Regions from separate parts of the Fictibacillus sp. NPDC058756 genome, predicted to be linked through region 1. Evidence: predicted binding sites of a transcription regulator. Region 1 holds the regulator's gene; the other holds the start of a gene.
The links. The regulator Rex, encoded in region 1, represses fermentation and respiration genes when NADH is low (regulators of the CRP and FNR family bind a similar motif). The targets are predictions, from matches to a motif close to TTGTGAAATATTTCACAA.
Positions count from the first base shown of each region.

Region 2: qoxA (cytochrome aa3 quinol oxidase subunit II) is a predicted target of Rex. The motif match lies at 5,811-5,828, and genes of this name have one in related genera.

Region 1 is NZ_JBHYPU010000003.1:5,314-14,054, reverse strand. It holds gene groES (co-chaperone GroES) at 1-229, opposite strand, end outside; gene ACFW35_RS18250 (CPBP family intramembrane glutamic endopeptidase) at 468-1,181, shown strand; gene ACFW35_RS18245 (YdiK family protein) at 1,178-1,381, shown strand; gene tatC (twin-arginine translocase subunit TatC) at 1,648-2,427, opposite strand; gene ACFW35_RS18235 (twin-arginine translocase TatA/TatE family subunit) at 2,440-2,622, opposite strand; gene ACFW35_RS18230 (redox-sensing transcriptional repressor Rex) at 2,636-3,271, opposite strand; gene moaC (cyclic pyranopterin monophosphate synthase MoaC) at 3,337-3,819, opposite strand; gene abc-f (ribosomal protection-like ABC-F family protein) at 4,301-6,241, shown strand; gene tsaD (tRNA (adenosine(37)-N6)-threonylcarbamoyltransferase complex transferase subunit TsaD) at 6,712-7,728, opposite strand; gene rimI (ribosomal protein S18-alanine N-acetyltransferase) at 7,725-8,174, opposite strand; gene tsaB (tRNA (adenosine(37)-N6)-threonylcarbamoyltransferase complex dimerization subunit type 1 TsaB) at 8,184-8,741, opposite strand, start outside.
Region 2 is NZ_JBHYPU010000002.1:146,891-155,631, reverse strand. It holds gene ACFW35_RS17625 (glutamate-5-semialdehyde dehydrogenase) at 1-465, shown strand, start outside; gene ACFW35_RS17620 (nuclease-related domain-containing protein) at 595-1,563, shown strand; gene qoxD (cytochrome aa3 quinol oxidase subunit IV) at 1,759-2,169, opposite strand; gene qoxC (cytochrome aa3 quinol oxidase subunit III) at 2,162-2,782, opposite strand; gene qoxB (cytochrome aa3 quinol oxidase subunit I) at 2,797-4,737, opposite strand; gene qoxA (cytochrome aa3 quinol oxidase subunit II) at 4,756-5,733, opposite strand; gene ACFW35_RS17595 (L-cystine transporter) at 6,226-7,578, opposite strand; gene ACFW35_RS17590 (DJ-1/PfpI family protein) at 7,907-8,476, shown strand; gene ACFW35_RS17585 (hypothetical protein) at 8,477-8,665, opposite strand; gene ACFW35_RS17580 (5-formyltetrahydrofolate cyclo-ligase) at 8,669-8,741, opposite strand, start outside.

The DNA.
Region 1 (8,741 bases):
GGTACTTCACTTCTGTACCAGCGTATTTAGAGAAAATAATTGTGTTTCCTTCTGAAACTTCTAAAGAGATACGCTCGCCGTTATCCGTCACACGGCCCGTACCTACAGCAACAACTTTTCCTTCTTGAGGCTTTTCTTTTGCTGAATCTGGCAATACAATGCCGCTTGCAGTTTTTTCTTCACCTTCTACAAGCTCAATAATAATACGGTCACCTAATGGCTTTAACAAGTGAAACACCCTCCTTAAATAGTTAAAAAATTTTCTTATTAGCACTCTTTGTTAGTGAGTGCTAACTCCATTTCTAATAATAAATAAAACTTTAAAACTTTGCAAGCAGGAAATATGAAAAAAGTTCTCAAAATCGATATCCTCGCGAGCCATGCCTATTCTATGTTAAAATGGGTTAGCATATAAAGAGTAATAATAAGTAAGAGTATTCACGTGAGGAATTAAAGGAGAACTTAATTTGAAGAAAAAATACTGGTGGATCATCTTTATATACATACTAATGCAATTCTCGGGATATCTCGGAATTCCTCTATTGAATGAACTTGGTGTTCCTGAAAATCAATTGTTCGGAATGTGGGGCACAATAAGTTTTGTAGCCGCTCTATTCATTATCCTTTACATGCTGATTCCTGAGATGAAAAGCCGCCATCGAGATTCTGAACGGGTGTCAAAAGGCTCTGCGGTCATGTGGTCGATCATCGGTATTATTATGGCGTATGCCGCTCAAATTATTGCCAGTCTTATTGAAATAAACGTATTTGGCATTCAGCCTGGTTCTGAAAACACAGAAAAACTTGTTGAAATCGTAAAAGATGTACAATACTTTATGATTGTCACGGCCATTGTCGGCCCAATACTAGAAGAGATTATTTTCCGAAAGATTATTTTTGGATCACTTCATAAACGATTTAATTTCTTTCTATCTGCTTTGATCAGTTCTCTTATTTTTGCTGCTGTTCATGCGGACTTTACACATCTCTTAATCTATACAGCAATGGGCTTTACCTTTGCATTTCTGTACGTTCGGACGAAAAGGCTTATCGTCCCTATCGCAGCACACGTCGCAATGAATACACTCGTATTAATTGTCCAGATTTTCCTTGCTGATAAGATAAAGGAAATGGAAAAACAGCTAGAAACAGCGCAATTGATTTTTGGAGGACTGCTATGAAGACATCACCTTTGTTTATGGCATTTTTATATTTAGGAATCGGAGTCGTCTTTACGTACTTAGCTGTTCATTATGCTAGTGAGTACGGAATGACAAGCTTCTGGACGATAATAACAATGGTTGTCGCAACATTTGATTTCGCAAATGCCATCAGATATTTCGCGTTAAATAACCATTTGAAAAGAAAACGAAAGAAATAGATACAAAAAACTGTCCTTTATGAGGCAGTTTTTCTTTTTGTATAGAGATTTCTAGGTTATCGCGTGAAATCTTAAGTATTTGGCGTGGACCAAAGCTCAGCTGGCGTGTAACTGGAAATTTTTGCGTGGAACTAGCACTCGATTGCGTGAAAATACAACTTTTCTGCGTAAACATGTAATAAATATAAGAACAAGTACCGTAAAATCCCTTACTGCATAAGAAGTACACAAAAAGAGGGCTCACATTATAGAGACCCTCTTTCTTATTACTTATATGCAGATTCAACTTCAGCTTCTTTCTCTTTCACAAGAGCTTCCACTTCTGCTTTCATTCGTTTTTTATATGCTGTTCTGGATATGATGATGCTGATCTCATAAAGAATTATTAACGGAAAAGTAACCATTAAGTGAGACATTAGTTCTGGCGGAGTTATGAACCCAGCTATAACTAGAATCCCGAAGTAAGCGACTTTCCTAATTCTTTTTAAGTAGTCTGGTGTCACAATCCCTAATCGGGTTAGGAACATGATCAGGACTGGGAACTGGAACAGCAATCCAAATGGCAATGTGATGTTAAATAAAAATGAGAAATATTCCTGAATGCCGTATTCTCCTTCAACACTAAGTGCAGTCGCAACATTGCCCATAAAACTTACGACAAACGGAAAGAGAATAAAATACGAGAATGCCAATCCCGATAAGAATAGCAAAAAGGCAATCGGGATATACATCAGTGTTACTTTTCGTTCATTTTCGTAAAGACCCGGGCTGATAAACGCCCAGAGCTGATATAAAATTACAGGAGCTGCTAATACACAGCCGATAAAAAATGCGAAGGTCATATAGACATTCAATGGGTCTGTTAAATGAAATGCGTTCATCTGAATATCTTTAGCGATTGGATCACTTTGCAAATACACGATCACATGCTTCGCTAAGAAAAATCCAACGATAAGAAATACAAAGAAAGCTATTAGTGCCCACATGATGCGTTTTCTTAACTCACCAACGTGGTCGTATAACGTCATACTTTTTTCAGAGTTCATAGAAAAACATCCTTACTTCTTCGGTTCTTCGCTTTCTTTTTTGTTATTATCATCGTCGTCCATAATGCCTTTTGTTGCATGCTTGAACTCGCGAAGCGTCTTCCCTGCTGCTTTTCCTAATTCAGGCAGCTTCTTTGGTCCAAACATCACTAAAGCTGCAAGCCCAATTATTGCGATACTTCCTGGTCCTAACATAGTACTTCCTCCTTTAAGAGTAATTTTTCATAAAATAAACGAGTGACTGCAGTTCTACAGCTAAATCGATATGATGTACACGAATTTCTGAGGACAAGGTCAGACGTGCCGGCGTAAAGTTCAAGATGCCTTTTACACCCGCTCTTTCCAGCTGATCGGCGATCGGCTGGGCTGCACCCACCGGCACAGTTAGAATGGCAACGTCAATTCCCCGTTTCTCAAGTTCACTTTCAATATCGTTCGTATGGTAAATAGGTACGCCAGCAATCTCAGTGCCGATTTTAGATTCATCTACGTCGAATGCGACTTCTATTTTTGTATTATTATTTTTTGTAAAATTGTAATGCAAAAAGGCAGTTCCTAAATTACCTACTCCGATTAAAGCAACCGTTGTTGTTTCATCCTGATTAAGGGTTTTGCGGAAAAATGAGAGCAAGTAGTTAACATTGTAGCCATAACCCTTTTTCCCTAACGCTCCAAAATAGGAAAAATCTCTTCGTATCGTAGCAGAATCTACTTTTACAGCTTCACTCAATTCAGCAGAGGACACCCTTTGCTTTCCTGAGGACGAAAGATTTTTTAGAAACCGGTAATATAATGGCAGCCGTTTAGCTGTAGCATGCGGTATTTTTAGCTGATCTTGGTTCATGTATTGGCCCTCCATATTCAGAAAGCTTATCTTTTCTTATTGTATCATACTTTGTCAGGGCTTGATTAGCGTACGAAATCCCCATTCTTTCCGCCTGTTTTTGAAACGAGATATGTAGGACCGATAATCATTCCTTTATCTGCTGCTTTACACATATCATATACGGTCAAAGCTGCAGCAGTTGCGGCCGTGAGTGCTTCCATCTCTACTCCAGTACTCCCTTTTGTTCTTACTTCAGCTTGTATATTTAATTTGTATCCTTCGTCACTTTCTTTGTCCCATTGAAAAGAAAGATCAACGCCGGTTAATGTGAGCGGGTGGCACATTGGAATCCAGTCAGATGTCTTTTTAGCTGCCATGATGCCAGCGATTTGAGCAACTGCGAGAACGTCCCCTTTTTTGAACTTGTTGTCTTTAATCTTAAGGAAGACTTCTTCAGATACGGTTATCCCGCTGAGCGCGATGGCAGTCCGATATGATGTTTCTTTTTCTGAAATATCCACCATTCTGGCACGGCCTTCTTCGTTAAAATGGGTTAACTCTTTCATAAAACCCCTCCTCATGTTGAATATACACGAAACCGCTTTTATTGTCGTTATTTTCTTCCATGTAAATATTGCAAAATGTTGAACATTCCCTTTGTTGGCGTGAATCCCCAAACTGCGCTAAACTACTAATAGATAGGTTAAAGATTATTAATTAGGGGCTTTTTTTCTATAAGTTTTGTTGTTTTAAACTTCATTGAACTGTTGGTTGGAGCGTAAGGTGCGTGCCTACCATCTGAGAAGCTTCTCGCAAGGCATGCGACGAGGAAGCTAACATCGGTAGCATTTACTTGTAGACGCAGGAGCAAGGATACTTTCATGAAGCGGGACAGGTGAGACTCCTAACGGCGCAAAGCGCAGAGGAGGCTCACCGCACGCCCCCCGGAAAGCGAGCATCCTGGAGCGGAAAGCAACTCCTTCAAGCTGCGAAGGTTAAGACAACAGCCTGAATAAAAATCACCCTTTTTCATAGAGGTGAATTGAAATGATTATATTACAAGTTCAAGACGTCACAAAGTCATTTGGCGCTGACGTCATTTTATCCAATATAAAATTAGAAGTTCAAACTGGAGAACGTATTGCGCTTGTTGGCAGAAACGGCGCAGGAAAGTCTACTCTTCTGCGTGTTATTACAGGAGAGTATTCATACGATTCCGGTCATGTCATGATTCCGAAAGATGTGAAAACTGGCTACCTCGCACAGGATGCCGGCCTTGATTCAGATGAAACGATCTGGAACGAAATGCTCTCGGTCTTTGAACCTCTTCGCAAAAAAGAGAAGAAGCTGCGTGAAATGGAAGCGCGCATGGGCGATCCGGGTGTTTTAGAAAATGCAGCTGAGTATGAGCGTCTTTTAAAAGATTATGATGAGCTGCAGATTCAATTTAAGGACGAAGGCGGATACCAATACGAAGCTGAGATCCGCACCGTTCTTCACGGTTTTCAATTTGCCGATTTTGACAGAGACACGAGAATCAATACGCTTAGCGGCGGTCAGAAAACAAGGCTTGCTCTTGCAAAGCTTCTTTTAACGAGGCCGGATCTTCTTATTCTGGACGAACCTACCAACCATCTTGATATCAAGACATTAACTTGGCTGGAACAATATTTGCAGGGTTACCCGGGCGGCATTCTGATCGTCTCCCATGACCGTTATTTCCTCGATAAAATTGTGACTTCCGTTTATGAAGTATCGAGAAAACGTTGTTATCGATTTACCGGGAACTATTCTAGTTATCTAGAGCAAAAAGCGGAGCGTTATGCTCAGGAAATGAAAGAATTTGAGAAACAGCAAGACCAAGTTGCTAAACTCGAAGATTTTATTCAGCGCAACCTCGTGCGTGCTTCAACAACAAAACGCGCACAGAGCAGGCGTAAACAGCTTGAGAAAATGGAGCTGAAGGAACGTCCTGCAGGATCAGAAAAATCGGCTTCCTTTTCTTTTGATATCGAAAGACAAAGTGGAAACGATGTGTTGAAACTGGAGGAAGTGAGCACCGGCTATGAAGACGGAGTTCCACTTTTTAAAGATGTAAACCTGGCAGTAACCCGTCAGGATAGTATAGCAATCGTCGGACCTAACGGGATCGGCAAATCGACACTATTAAAAGTAATTAGAAAACAGCTGCCGCTCATTACAGGTGATATTCGCTATGGAAGCAGCTTGAAGATTTCACATTACGATCAGGAACAAGCCGACCTTCACTCCCGGAAAACACTTCTTAACGAGCTTTGGGATGATTATCCAGAAAAAACAGAAAAGGAAATCCGCTCGATCCTTGGCCAGTTCCTTTTCAGCGGTGATGATGTTCTGAAGCTTGTAAACGAGTTAAGCGGCGGCCAGAAAGCCCGGCTTGCCCTTGCTAAGCTCATGATGGAAAAAGGCAATCTGCTGTTATTGGACGAGCCGACGAACCATTTGGACCTTGATAGCAAAGAAATTCTGGAACAAGCGTTGATTCATTATCCAGGAACCATCCTTTTTGTATCCCACGACCGTTATTTTATTAACCGGATCGCGACTAAGGTGGCGGAACTGGCTCCAGATGGTATTACCGAGTATCTAGGGGATTACGATTATTACACAGAAAAAAAGAACGAAATGAAAGCACGCGAAGAAATTGCAGAACGCCAAAAAACCGAAAATACTGCAAACGCGCCGTCCGCTGTACAATCAAACAGTGCCAAGAACTCAATCGACAAAGAAGCAAAGAAACAAGATCGTAAACGACACCGCCGAATTGAGGAAATTGAAGAGCTTCTTGAGGGACTTGAGAGCAAAATTGCGTATGCAGAAGGTGAACTTTGCAAACCTGAAGTATTTCAAAATTACGAGAAAACACAAGAGTTTCAATCACAGTTAGATACATTAAATAGTGAAATGGAAACCCTTATGGAAGAATGGGAAAAATTGCAGAATGCTTAGCTTTCAAAAGCTGACAACCTTATGAAAGGGTTGTCAGCTTTTTGTTATCCACAAGACAAAATTAGGTTTTATAAGTATATTTTCTACTTATCCACGTTATCCACAGAAAATTGTGTATACATTGTGTGAATTGTGTATAACATGAACCCTTATTTGTAGAACTCTTTCAAACATTGTCCACAATATCCACAAACCTGTGCATAACTTTTCCACAATAAGAATGTCGAAAGAAGTCTCTTTTAGTCGACAAGGGGCTTTCCCAAAAGTAAGGTAAACTTACTTTTGGCAGCCCCGAATTTTTTATTTTTACAAAATAAGAAATAAGTAATTACCTTCCTATTTCAGCTATCTTATCGAGTATTATTCGATAACCTGCCATCTTATTAATAATGGACGTTACATAAAAGGTTATACAAAAAGAGGCATGACCTTAAAAGTTTTTATACTTTTAAGTCAGCCTCTTTTCTCTATTATTGCGCTTCTAGATCCAGCCCTGGTACTCCGTTGAGTGCCATATCAGCCCGTGTACCCTTTTGATAAGCAACACTTCCTGCTGCCGCAATCATAGCAGCGTTATCTGTGCATAAGTGCAAAGGTGGGATTACTAAATCATATCCAGTATCTTTAAATCGTTCTTCCAATGCTTTGCGCAGCCCCTTGTTCGCTGCTACACCACCTGCAAGAAGAACTTGCTTCACTTTAGATTGATCAGCTGCACGAAATGTTTTTTCCACAAGTACATCCACAACGCTTGCTTGAAAGCTTGCTGCCAAGTCTTCTGGCTTAATTACTTCTCCGCGCTGTGCTGCATTATGAACGGTGTTTATCACAGCTGATTTTAATCCGCTGAAACTAAAATCCAGTGATTCAGGTTCAAGCCAAGCTCTAGGCAGGTCAATGTTCGGTTCACCCTCTTGTGCAAGCTTGTCGATATGCGGACCGCCTGGATACGGCATGTTCAATGTACGAGCGACTTTATCATAAGCTTCTCCCGCTGCATCATCTCGTGTTTCCCCGATCACTTTAAAGGTTCCGTGTTCTTCCATTAAAACGAGCTCTGTATGTCCGCCTGAAACGATTAGTGACAACAACGGGAATGTCATCTCTTTTACAAGACGGTTTGCATAGATGTGTCCCGCGATATGATGAACGGGTACAAGCGGCAGCCCGTGTGCGAACGCAAATGCCTTTGCTGCATTTACACCAATTAAGAGTGCGCCTACTAATCCTGGTCCTTCGGTAACAGCAACGGCTGTTAAATCAGCCGGCTCAAGCTCAGCTTTATTTAACGCTTCATCAATAACGATCGTAATTTGTTCCACATGATGTCGCGACGCCACCTCGGGCACAACTCCGCCGAATCTTTTATGGCTTTCAATCTGTGAAGCCACAATGTTCGCCAATAGCTCTGTGCCGTTTTTTACAATGGCTACAGCTGTCTCATCACAACTTGTTTCGATTGCTAATATGATTTCATCTTTTTTCATAGTTCCACCCACATAACTAACGCATCTTCACCGTTATCACTGTAATAGTTTTTTCTAATTCCGCCTGCTTGGAATCCAAGTTTCTTATATAAGTTCTGAGCAACGTGATTACTGACACGGGCTTCTAGCGTCATCGTTGCTGCCCCATGTCTTTTTGCGAGAATCATCGCTTCTCTCATCAGCTGTTCTCCTAGCTTTCTTCCTCTGTATGAAGGAAGAATCGCAATATTTGTTACATGAGCTTCATCCATCACAAGCCAGATGCCGCAATAGCCAATCGGCTGAAAATGATCCTCAATGACAAGGTAATACGCAAATTGATTTTCAACGATCTCTCTGTAAAAAGCTTCTCTCGACCAAGGAACAGTGAAGGAAGACTGTTCAATGCCAAGAATATCATCAATGTCACTTACTTTTGCAAGTCTATAAGTATATGCCTCTCCCACCTGAAACACCTACTTGCCCTGGGACTTCAGCCAATTTACTTCTGCTTCGGCTAGTTGGAGATAACTTGGTGTAAATGAATGGATGTCATCCGGCTCCCTCTGCATACCGATTCGTCCTAGCTCACTTGGTCTTGGATTATGATCAGACACAAGTCCAAATACAGCCTGACTTCCCAAAACCTCAGTTATTGTTTCCTGATGAATAGGAAGATCGTTTCCTACGAATAGAACTTTCTTATCTGTTGTTTGCAGTTTTTCAAGCCAGTCTTTTAATAAGATAATGCGGTCTTCCCATAGGTTCCCAAATTCACCTGAGTCAGCTTGTCCATATAGACCTGTGAACAGCTGTGTGCGTCTTGCATCAAATAACGGAACTGTAAAACCATTAAAATACTTTCCGCTTTGTGCGAGTACTTCAAGGCTTGAAATACCTACAAGTTCTTTTTTTAATGTCCACGCTAGCGTTTTGGCAATTGTGACGCCAATTCGTACACCTGTATACGAGCCAGGACCTTTAGCAACAACGATACGATCGAGTTCAGCAGGTTTAACACCCGTTTCTTTCAT
Region 2 (8,741 bases), on a different contig from region 1:
TTCATCTTCCATGAAGCATGGTTAGAACAAAATAAAGATTGTGTCGTTGCGTTATTTGATAAGCATGGGATTGAAGTTCATGGTGACGAAAAGGCTGCTGAGGTACTGCCTGACGTTATCCCAGCTACTGAAAAAGACTGGGCTGAGGAATATTTAAGTCTGGCTGTAGCTGTGAAAGTCGTTGGATCAGTCGAAGAAGCTGTGGCTCACATTGAGCGTTATGGCACGAAGCATTCTGAAGCAGTGGTGACAGAAGATGCTGAGACGGCTGTAAGCTTCTTGAATGCAGTTGACGCAGCTGCCGTATACCAAAATGCTTCAACACGCTTCACAGACGGCTCAGCGCTTGGGTTTGGAGCTGAGATTGGAATCTCGACACAGAAGCTTCATGCTCGAGGGCCGATGGGTCTGCCAGCACTGACTACGATTAAATATCGAATGACTGGTGATGGGCAGGTTAGATAAAAAATATTGTGCTTGGCGGTCGCCAAGTTTGAAAGCAGTCTCGCTTTGGCGGGGCTGCTTTTTTGTTGTTTTTTAGGGAGGTAAAACTTCTGTTAAGGAGAAATAGTTAGATAGCAAAGGAGGTCGTCAATGCTAGTTAAAGATCGCTCAAAGTCGCTTAGAATCAAAAAGCTAGAGGTATTCCAGCGTCGTTTAATTCAAAACCACCCCAAACTTTTAACCATTGCTGATGAATTAGGCGGAAGACTTGCAGGACATCATGGTGAACAATCCAATGATTATTTTTTAAAACCTTTCTTAAGTAAAGGGTATACTGTCCTTCATGACTTGAGGCTTGCTGCCCACGATAGTTTTTTTCAGATTGATACGCTTCTTATATCCACACGCTATATTTTAATCCTCGAAGTAAAATACATCACTGGCACTCTACATTTTGATCATCTTAATCAAGTGATACGAGTAAGAGATGATGGCAGTGAAGAAGCTTTTCAAAATCCGATTTATCAAGTAAAACGCCAGCGATCACATTTAACCGATTGGCTGTCTAGAAATCGTGTTCCTAATCTCCCTATTCATTCCTTTGTTGTAATGAGTAACCCCAGAACCATCATCAAATCCCTTCCCTCTCATAAAGAAGTACTTCAATATGTCACCCATAGTCCTTATCTACAAGAACGAATTCAAGTTTTCGATAAGATGTATTCCGTTGAGAAACTGACAAAAAAAGAGATCACAAAGCTTTCAAAACTTCTCGTCCGCCAGCATACTCCAGACAACCCCGACTTATTAAAAAGGTATCAGATTGAAGAAAAGGACATAATCAAAGTGGTTTATTGTACTAAGTGCTTTTATATGCCTGTTGTGAGGAAGTATGGGGCTTGGTTTTGTTCGAAGTGTTCTTTGAAATATGTGAGCCTTCATTTACCCACACTTGAAGATTATGCACTCCTCTATGGAACTTCTATTTCAAATAAGGAAGCTTGCGATTTTTTGCAGATTTCGTCTAGACATGTGGCTACACGAATATTTTCTTCAATGAACTTGCCATATACAGGCTCAGGTAAAGGAAGACGATATCACCTTCAACTCCCCACATAAATTCAAGAAGGCTAAAGTTTTTTTGGCGAGCATAAAACTCTCAGGGCGAGCATAAATCCCCCAGGGCGAGCATAAATCCCTAGGGCTAGCAAAATTTCAATAATATCGAAGGCTCTCGCCAAACGAGAGACCTCATCATCCAATTCCCACAAAAAAGCCTCCTGCTACCTAAAGCAAGAGGCTTTCTCAATCATATTAATGACTCCCATGCTCCTCAGAATCATGTCCACCACCATGGTTTTCATGGTTCTCAGTCTTCGGTTCGTCATGTTTGTCGTGTTTTGCGTGTCCTGCTGTCAATACCCAGACAGAGCCGACAACGATTACGATCGCTACGAAAGCTGCGAATAGGATGTTACCTACCTGTACGCGGCCCGTAAGCTTAGTGCTCGATGAATTCTCTGTTAAGTGCATGAACATCAGGAGCTGCAGTGCGGCCTGCAAGATCGCAAATCCGAAAATAATAATTAAAATCCAAGTCAGTGATAAATCAGTTTCCAATGCAACCCATAATGCGAACAGTGTCAACACGATGGATAGCACGAATCCAATCAAGTGTTTCCAAGGGAATCCGCCATGTCCATTAGCTGCTGTTTTGTTAGCCATGATGCATCACCATCCCCATCAGATAAACGGCAGTGAAGATGAAAATCCACACAACGTCTAAGAAGTGCCAGTATAGACTGGTGATGAAAACTTTTGCAGAAGTGGCTGGCGTCAAACCGCGCTTAGCCACTTGGATCAATACCATCGTTACCCAGAAGATACCAAACGTTACGTGGGCACCGTGCGTACCTACAAGAACGAAGAATCCTGACCATGCTGCACTTGTACCAATGTTTGCACCCTCATGAATGAAGTGCAAGAACTCCTGAATCTCGAAGTAAAGGAATCCGAGACCCAACCCAAGAGTTATAATCATCCAAAGCATCAAGCCTTTTACATTATGACGGCGCATTTCGTGAACAGCGAGTCCACAAGTGAAACTACTTGTTAGAAGCAAGAAGGTTTGAATCAACAAACTCTTTATTTCAAACAGTTCACCAAGAGCCGGACCGTCAGCAATACGATGTGTTAATACCATATATGTTGCGAATAGCGTTGCGAACAACGCAATTTCTGCCCCTAGGAAAATCCAGAAACCGAGAATATTTAAACGCCCGACCTCCGAATGATACTCTAAAGGCGTGTTGGGGTCGTGTGTTTCTGCATGTGCCATTTTTTCACGCCTCCTTATTTAGAAATCTTTTCTGTTTCAAGTACTTCTTCAACACTTACATAATACCCGTCATCATATTCAAATGAACGATAGATCAATGTTCCGATAACACCGATTCCACCGAGAATCGCCATCCACATCCAGTCAAATACAAAACCGAATCCGAGAACGAAGAAGAACGATCCCATAATGAACGGTACACCAGAGTTGTTAGGCATATGAATCTTTTTAATATCTTTAGCAGTTAACTTCTCTACCTTGCCTGCTTGTTTCTGTCTCCAGAAATGGTCAAGACCAGTAACCTCTGGAATTTTAGCAAAGTTATAAAATGGCGGCATTGCTGAAGGAGTAGACCATTCAAGCGTACGGCCATCCCAAGCGTCACCAGTTGTTTCACGCTTCGCGAAACGGAAGCTGTAGTACATGTTGTAAACAAGAACTAAGAACGCGATACCCATCATGAATCCGCCAAGTGTAGAAACCATGTTCAGTGGACCCCAGCCAGACTCTTCGCTGTACGTGTAAACACGTCTAGGCATACCATCAAGACCTAGGAAGTATTGAGGCATGAAACATACGTTAAATCCGATTGTGAACAGCCAGAATACCCATTTACCGATACGTTCGTTCAGCTTGTAGCCAAACATCTTAGGGTACCAGTAGATTAGACCTGCAAAACAGCCAAACACTGTACCTGCGATCAGCACATAGTGGAAGTGAGATACCAGGAAGTATGTGTTGTGGTACTGATAGTCAGCAGCTGCCATTGCAAGCATGACACCTGTAACCCCGCCGACTACGAAGTTCACAATAAAGCCTAGTGACCAGAGCATCGGTGTTGTAAACTGAATCTTACCTCTGTACATCGTGAACAGCCAGTTAAAGATCTTAACCCCCGTCGGAATACCGATCGCCATTGTTGTAATGGAGAATACAGAGTTAACGGCTGCTCCTGAGCCCATCGTAAAGAAGTGGTGGACCCATACCAAGAAACTGTATCCAGCGATAAGAAGCATAGACCAGATCATGGCCTTATAACCAAACAACGTTTTTTTAGAGAACGTAGAAATAATTTCTGAGAAAATACCGAATGCCGGCAAGATTACGATATATACCTCTGGGTGACCCCACAACCAGAAGAGGTTTGCCCAAAGCATATCCATCCCTTCCCCTTGAAGAGTAAAGAAATGACTTCCGAATAAACGGTCAAATGACATAAGTGCTAGTGCTACTGTTAAAATTGGGAAAGCAAAAATGATAATAACCATTGTTACAAGCGATGACCAAGTGAACATCGGCATACGGAATAATGTCATTCCCGGTGCACGCATCTTAAGAATCGTAACAAGGAAGTTAATACCGGTTAATAATGTACCGATACCCGCAATCTGCAGACCCCATAAGTAGTAGTTCTGCCCTGGTCCCGGACTGAGTTCGTTACTTGCAAGCGGCATGTAACTCGTCCAGCCCGCTGATGGTGATCCACCGATAACAAATGAAATGTTAAACAGCATAGCACCGATAAAGAACGTCCAGAAACTTACGGCGTTTAAATATGGATAAGCTACATCACGAGCTCCAATCTGCAACGGGACAACTACGTTTATAATACCTATTAAGAACGGCATTGCCATGAAGATGATCATGATCGTACCGTGAGTTGTAAAAATCTCGTTATAGTGCTGCGAATCGAGGAACTTCGCCTCAGGAACAGCAAGCTGAGTACGCATTAATAGCGCATCGACACCACCGCGGAAAAGCATAAGAACGGCAGAAACGATATACATGATACCGAGTTTTTTATGGTCAACGGTTGTTAGCCATTCTGTCCATAGCCATTTCCACTTTTTATATCTAGTCAAGTAAAACAGGACCCCCACCATTGTTAAGACAATGGAAACGTCAGCCCCATAGATCAGCGGGTCGCCTGTTACGAAAAATTCATCCCATTTCATATTAAGTTGCCTCCTCTGTTAATGGGCATGTGAATCCCCATGAGACTCTGATTCTTCTTGTTCTTGTTGTTTCTTTTTCTTTTCTTCTTCACGTTTTTCTTTTGCTGCTTTGGAGTGAGGAATTAACGGCTCATAGCCTAATCGCTCACGAGCTTTAATCGCATAATCAGCTTCATCAGCATGGTTAACAAAACCTAAGTGAGTAGAAGAGAACGTCATTTCTTTCACGTGGCCAGGAAGCATCAGCTTATCGTATTGCTCCTTCGTCAGTTCAGGAGCATCAGCTTTTGTCTCACTCGCCCACTTTTCAAACTCTTCATCTGACATAGCCATTACATCAAACGTATGATCTGTGAACCCTTCTCCTGTAAAGTTGGAGTTTCGTCCCTCATATGTTCCTTGCTCATCAGCTTGCAAATAAAGCTTTGTCTCCATACCAGCCATCGCATACTTTTGACCGCCTAGCTGAGGAACCCAGAATGATGCCATAGAATCGGCTGAAGTCAATTTAAATAATACAGGCCGATCTTCAGGGATATGAAGATAGTTCACTGTTTCAATGTCTTGCTCAGGGTATGTGAACACCCATTTCCAATCGATAGAAGTTGCGTGGATGACCAATGGTTTTTGATCTTTCGTCTCTTCAGGAGGTCCTTCTAGAGAGTAGATCGTTTTAACCGTTGGAACAGCCAATGCAATGGTAATAATAATAGGAATGATCCACCAAATCGTCTCAAGCAAATGACTTCCTTCATTATCAGGATCATAGCCCTTATGATTTTTGCGGTCACGATATTTATAAACAATAAAAGCTGTAAGTGCATATACGACCAGCAAGATAAATAACATAAACCAGATCGAATACATAATAAGACCCTTCTGCTGTTCACCAACAGGTCCTTTAGGATCTAAAACCACCATATCGCTGCAGCCGCTTAGCATGAACACGGCCATCAATAACCCGAATGTTAAAAACGGCTTTAACCGTTGCATCACCAGGTCCACCTTCCTTTCTCTATTTAAAAGCATTCCTTTTGCCTTATTTAAATCGAACCACAAGTGATTATAGTACATTGTGAAACAAATCACAATGGATATCAAAGGCAAAACCAAATGACAAAAAACCTTTGCCTTCATAGTATCAGAATCCCTTGAAATGTGGCTTATCCGTAATTAAATGTCACGAGAACTTCAAATAAAGCTCACAACTTTATCACACTTTTGACATACAATGTTCACGAATTTGGAAGAGCCTTCATCTGCTGGTAATGGGATACCCGCTTTTAGAATGTTCAGTTTTTAATTTTTACCCTAATTGGAAAGGCTTCACACCTATTTAGCCAATTTTTACAAACATAAATAAAACGCAGGATCTTATTATCCTGCGCCTAATATTTATTCAGTTTTATCTTGATGATCCTATTTAAATTTTTCTGCAATCCATTAGAAAACGACCTCGCCCTAAGGCAAGATCGTCTCACTTATTTCTTAAGCACTTACCTCAACTTGATTTTCACTGTCATTGTAAGCATCTGTATCTAATTGTTTCTGAACTTTACTCGTTAACAGTCCCGATGTCATCGCGCCGCTCACGTTTACAGCTGTACGGCCCATATCGATCAATGGTTCAACTGAGATCAATAGACCAGCTAATGCAATCGGAAGATCCATAGCAGACAATACAAGAATCGCTGCAAATGTCGCTCCGCCACCTACACCTGCTACACCAAACGAGCTAAGCGCTACAACTACAACGAGAGTCAACAAGAACGATGGTGACAGCGGATCGATTCCGACAGTCGGAGCGATCATCACGGCAAGCATCGCTGGATAAATGCCAGCACAGCCATTTTGACCGATTGAAAGTCCGAATGAACCTGAGAAGTTCGCAATTCCATCAGGTACACCCATGCTCTTTTGTGTACGGATGTTTAGAGGAAGCGCTCCTGCACTTGTACGGGATGTAAAGGCAAAAGATAGTACCGGGAATGATTTTTTCATATATGTGATTGGGTTTAACCCAGCAAACGTCAACAATAACAAGTGAATTCCAAACATGATCAAAAGCGCTACATAAGAAGCAATAACAAACTTACCAAGCTTCGCAATCGCACCCATATCACTAAGTGCTACCGTTTTTGTCATTAAGGCAAGTACTCCGTATGGTGTTAAACGGAGAATCAGCGTTACAACACGCATAATCACAGAGTAAAAAGCGTCAACAATCTTTGCAAACAACTCAGCATGTTCTTCCTGCTTGCGCTTCACCCCCAGATATGCAATCCCAAGGAATGCCGCAAAGATAACAACTGCAATCGTTGAAGTTGGTCTAGCACCTGTAAAATCTAGAAACGGATTAGCTGGCAGCAATGATAGAATCTGCTGCGGCAATGTTAAGTCTTTCACTTCTGCAAAAGTACCTTCCATCTGCTCACCGCGCGCAGTTTCTGCGTCACCCTGTTCGATTTGAACAGCTTCAAGATCGAAAGCAACAGACGTTCCAATCCCAACAACCGCTGCTATTGCAGTTGTTCCTACTAAGATTCCGATAATTAATCCGCTTAATTTCCCGATGTTTCCTTTAAGGTTTAATCGAGTAAACGCGGATAGGATGGAAATGAACACAAGCGGCATAACGATCATTTTTAAGAATGTTACATAACCGCCGCCTACTAGATTGAACCAATCAGTGGATTTTGCTGCAACTTCAGAATCAGCACCATAGCCGTACTGAAGAACAAGACCGAAGAGAATCCCTAATCCAAGGCCTGTGAATACACGTTTAGAAAAGGAAACGTGTTTCTTTTGCATGTAAAACAAAACACCTAAAAGTATAAGCATAATTGCAATATTTGATAAAACTAAATAAGTAGTCACCTACAAGTCCCCCCTTTAGTTAACTAAAATAAATTAATACAATAAAACCTATCTGTCAAGTAGGAATTACTGAGGGAATATTTTTAGCAGTCACCTCCTCTTTTGCACAATAAAAAGGCAAGCCTTTCCCAATAGAAAGAACGAGCCTTTAGTGTGATTGTGTCTTCGTATTTTGTGAGATTATTTAGTTGTGTTTCAGATATATTCCTTCGAGAAATAAATTATGCTTGTTTTTGTAGCAAATTCATATGAGCAGGTGCTAAAATTTGGATATACAAAAGGAGGTCAAGATATGAAAAAAGTATTACTGTTTGTGTATGATTCTTTCGCTGAATTTGAAATTTCAATTTTAATCACTTGTTTAAATGGTTCTGACTATGAATTAGTTACATGTTCACCATATTCATCTGGCAGATCGGTTACATCAGCCGGCAAATTGAAGATCATGCCTGATATAACAATTAATGAAATTGATCCGGATGAATACTCAGCACTTATCATTCCAGGCGGAAATCCCTATCACTTGCTTGAAGACACTGGTGTGACAAACATAATTCGCACTTTTTTCGATAGCAATAAACTGATAGGTGCTATATGCGGAGGACCAGCATTGCTGGGAGCTGCCGGAATTCTGAACCACGTAAGATATACCGCTTCACTCACTCAAAATGACACACAATTTCTGCCTGTAATGAACTGGGACAACAAAAAAGAAGAACATCTTGTTGCAGATCAAAATGTAGTAACTTCTACAGGCTCAAACTACATCAGTTTCGCTGAAGAAGTATTGCGTCAGCTGAAAATTGTACCTGCAGATGAAAAAAATCCTTTGCAATATTTTAAAGAACCCTCTATGTCATAATTATTTGTTAGAGATCAACTCTTTAATTTCCTTTAAAACGGGCATGGTTTCCATGTCCTCTTCACTTACCTCTTCCCAGACAATCCCTGTCGGTTTTGGATAAGGTGATTTTGTTTCGATCAATCCTTTTTCAGTAGCAATCCAATCCACCGTTAAGTCAAACACATTAACAGGAATATTATCATCCACCAGCTAAGCACTTTGAATGGAAGTGATCACGGGTACTCCTTTATTCCCAAGCTCACGGATAATCGCATATTCCCTG